Regions from separate parts of the Clostridium sp. DJ247 genome, predicted to be linked through region 2. Evidence: riboswitches for the same ligand, from Rfam matches in the RefSeq annotation. Region 2 holds a riboswitch; the other holds the start of a gene.

The links. A riboswitch is a leader RNA that binds a small molecule or an ion and turns the genes downstream of it on or off. The one in region 2 is predicted to bind cyclic di-GMP.
Region 1: another riboswitch for cyclic di-GMP. It lies ahead of HGI79_RS06380 (A24 family peptidase); the one in region 2 lies ahead of HGI79_RS19350 (HD-GYP domain-containing protein).

Annotation. Positions count from the first base shown of each region.
Region 1 covers NZ_JABAIW010000011.1:24,591-26,804, forward strand. The annotation lists gene groL (chaperonin GroEL) at 1-777, shown strand, start outside; cyclic di-GMP riboswitch class II at 969-1,052, shown strand; gene HGI79_RS06380 (A24 family peptidase) at 1,109-1,858, shown strand.
Region 2 covers NZ_JABAIW010000064.1:8,811-11,024, reverse strand. The annotation lists gene HGI79_RS19360 (alpha/beta-type small acid-soluble spore protein) at 1-112, shown strand, start outside; gene HGI79_RS19355 (hypothetical protein) at 392-835, opposite strand; gene HGI79_RS19350 (HD-GYP domain-containing protein) at 950-1,321, opposite strand; cyclic di-GMP riboswitch class I at 1,302-1,390, opposite strand; gene HGI79_RS19345 (D-glucuronyl C5-epimerase family protein) at 1,836-2,214, shown strand, end outside.

The sequences.
Region 1 (2,214 bases), on a different contig from region 2:
GATATGTTAACAGATATAGCAATACTTACTGGCGGAGAAGTAATTTCAGAAGATTTAGGAAGAGAACTAAAAGAAGTTACAATCGACATGCTTGGAAGAGCTGAATCAGTAAAAGTAGGTAAGGAAAATACTACTATAGTAAATGGAAAAGGCGACAAGAACGCTATCCAAGACAGAATAGCTCAAATTAAGAGACAAATCGAAGGAACTACTTCAGATTTCGATAGAGAAAAATTCCAAGAAAGACTTGCAAAATTAGCAGGTGGAGTAGCTGTAATTAAAGTTGGAGCTGCAACTGAAACTGAATTAAAAGAAAAGAAATTAAGAATAGAAGATGCTTTAGCAGCTACAAAAGCAGCTGTTGAAGAAGGTATAGTTCCAGGTGGTGGAACAGCTTATGTTAATGCAATTACAGAGGTTAGCAAGTTAACTTCTGATGTATTAGACGTAAAAGTTGGTATAGATATAATCAAAAAATCATTAGAAGAGCCAGTAAGACAAATAGCATTTAATGCTGGAGTTGAAGGTTCTGTAATAATCGAAAAAGTTAAAAACAGCGAAGTTGGTGTTGGATATGATGCACTAAACGATAAATATGTAGATATGGTTAAAGCTGGTATAGTTGACCCAACTAAGGTTACAAGATCAGCTCTACAAAATGCTGCATCAGTTGCATCAACATTACTAACAACAGAATCAGTTGTTGCTGATATTCCTAGCAAGAATGATCCTCCAATGCCAGGTGCACCAGGAATGGATGGAATGGGAATGTACTAATCGTAGGATTAGGAAATAAGGATATAATAAAAAGTACTATGCATATGCGTAGTACTTTTTTATTGTTAAATAATAATAAATGCACTTTAGTTTCTATGATGATATAACGAAATATAAAATAGGTAAATTGCAAACGAAAACTTGTTGAATTTAATTAAATTAAATGGTAAAATTAAACCAATAATATACAAGGTGATAAGGGAAACAATGAGATACACACTGTATTTGGGCATCTGGTGTGTATAGAGTTAGTGATGCAACCGACCCTATACTCATAAGTAATTTCTTAAGGGTATAGGGTTTTGCTTTACACTGAAAATGGAGAGTATGCATGTATATTTATTATGGTGTTACTATTTTTATTCTTGGAACTATAATAGGAAGCTTCCTAAATGTCTGTATATATAGAATACCAAGGGAGCAATCTATTGCCTATCCATCGTCACATTGTACAAGCTGTAATAACGAAATTAAATGGTATGACCTATTTCCTATTGTAAGTTACATATTTTTAAAAGGAAAATGTAGATACTGTGGAGAAAAAGTATCAATAAGATATCCTATTATAGAATTTATAACAGGATTGATATATTTAATGCTTTACATTAAATATGGAATAACAATAAGTCTTATAAAATATATAGTATTTATAAGCATACTTATTGTTATCGGAATGATAGATTTTGATACTACAGATGTTTACTTTAATACTACGGTAACAGGTGCAGTTGCTGCAGTAATATTTTTAGCAATATATTTTTATATGGGACTACCTATAAAAAGTTATATTTATGGTGGCGTGCTAGGTGGAGGGATTCTATCACTGATTGCTTTAATAACAAAAGGCGGTATGGGCTGGGGAGATGTAGAAATCTGTCTTGTTTGTGGATTGTTTCTAGGGCTTAAGCTTACAGCAGTTATGTTGTTTTTATCCTTTATTATTGGATCAGTTATAGGAGTGATACTTATTTTATTAGGAAAGAAGTCAAGAAAAGATTACATACCTTTTGGTCCATCTATTGTTATTGCTGCTGTTGGTGTGGTGTTTTTTGGACAAAGTATTTTGAATTGGTATTTGTAGGGGGGCTAGATGGAAATTTAAATTATACTCCGGAATATGTTGCCAAACTTCAGTACGTTAAAAACTTTTAATCAGTCTAAAGTTTGTGTTTAAGAAAATCTAAGAACCTTATATAAACTCGCTGCGCTCAAACATATATAAAGTTCTAAGATTTTCTAAAACACTTCACTAAGACTGATAAAAAAGTTTTTAAATGTACTTTCAGTTTTGTCAACATATTCCTACGTATAATTTAAATTTCTAGCTAGAACCTCAGAGTGTGGGTAGAAGGAGGAGATAGTGTAAAACATATATGGTTAAATTAGTTTAACACTTGTTAACTTGAAATTTATAGAAAAAATTTGTTGTTTAGTTTT
Region 2 (2,214 bases):
AGTAGACTTAAAAGAAGGCTATAATGGTGATCTAACTTCAAGAGAAGCTGGATCAGTAGGCGGAAACATGGTTAAGAAAATGGTAGAAGCTTACGAACAAGGATTGAAGTAAGATATATCTTATAAGATGACATGTGAAATAGAAAGGTCTGTAGCTTTATTATAGACTTTTCTGTTTTTTTATATTGTAGGTAATATATTTTTTTATAATACATATAATAAAATTAATAATTTACTACAAGTACATTATATATTCCTCCTTACACTAGCAGAAATGCTAGTGTTTATTAATTATTTAAAAAGTTAACTATAAAAAAGATAGTTTCAGTAACGTAAGTAACAGAAACTATCTTTCATAGTATGTTTTAATTCCTAATTTTGCATAGTTCTATTAGTACCACCAAGGTCTATGATGCCCTGGGTAAGGATAATATGGCCTATGATACCAATAAGGAGGATAATATGGTTGATGATAGTAATATGGATAGTAATAAGGATAATATTGGCGATAGTTATCCGTATCTTCAAAACTTGCATCATCACGTACTATATCCTCAGGAAAGGTTTGTTGTAAACCAAATTGATTAGGTGCTGTTGGAATTTGAGCTGTTGGAGCTTGAGCAACCTGTGGTGCTATTCTCTGAGGTTGAGCTAGTTGTTGTCCATATACTGCTGGACAGCAGTAAGCTATTGGGCAGTAATATGTGTGTTGACAGGTATTCGTAAAAGACGGTTCTTTATCTTCATGCTCATGCTCATGGTGATGGTGGCGATCTTCTTCTACCTCCTGATTAAGTTTTTCGTTAACAGTTTCGTCGTCACTTCTAAAGTACATAAATATACCTCCATAATATTGAACTACATAATCAGTATATTCACTATACTTAAATAAAGTTACAGTTTTTTATAAAGTGAAACTTGAATCAGATGGGATTTGTCTTACGATAGCTTACAATACTTTTAATAGAGTATTATGTTTATTGAGTGGCTGCTCACTTAAGAATTTATTTTTAATAACATCTATAAATATATCCACTAATTCAGGGTTAAACTGTTTTCCTTTTTCTTTAATTAACACTTCAAAAGCCAGATCACTACATATAGATTTTCTATATATCCTATTTGATGTAAGAGCATCAAAGGTATCCGCAATTGCAATTATTTGAGCTCCATAGGGGATTTCATTACCTTTTAAATTATCAGGATAACCATTTCCATCCGCGAAATAATAAAAGCACCTATAATAATATAGGTGCCTTAATGAATCATGAAATAAATACTGATACAATATTAAATCATATTTCGGCAACCTGGCAATCATAGAAATGTAAATTCCCTTAGATCCATAGCTTTGCGGCCTTACCTTTCAGTAAGTGTGCTATTGTCGATATAATACATTAAAAAATAGTGTAATATTAAAGTATAAAAATAGAACTTTATTGTATATTTATATAAACTTGTAAATTTATGTATAACACTTTATGTTTACATTATATTATAATTATTATAGTAAATCAATTAATTTACTATAATAATATAAAATTTGCCTTAAAATTATTAATGGAAAAGAGTATCGTAGAAACCTCAAGATTTAGTTAGCTTGTTTTATAAAAAATACTTAAAAATAAACATATAATTTCATACTGAAAATATCTATAGATTTAGCCTAGGAAGTAAAAATATAAGCTTAGGGGAGAAAAGTTTACCATATTGCTAGTAAACCTATAAATATTCAAAGTAAAATAACTTTGTTACAACTTTGTTTTTGTATTATACTTGTTAAAGCAAGTAAGCAGCAGGAAATGTTTTTAGTAGCTTTTACAAGGAGGTTTTTAATGAAATATTTAAGAAAATTAATATGTATCAGTAGTATTATCTTAGTAGTATCACTAAGTTTTTATAATGTACAAGCTGCGGAAATCTCGGCTGAAGACTATTATAATACTGCTGAGGGGTATTCTTATTCGCAGCCTTACGAAGCCTTAAGAGTTCTTTCAGAAGCACACAGTAAATATCCAAGTGATAAAAGATTTACTGATGCTTTAGATGAAAGGGCAAAGATTATACTAAACTGGAGCAAGGGAAGTCAGCTCAACGGAAAATATGATGGAGCTATAGATGGATACAATATAATAATAAAAACAGATGGAATATCAGAAACAATAAAAGATGAAGCTAATATTTGTTCAATATTAGCTAAAAGAGGAGAACAGG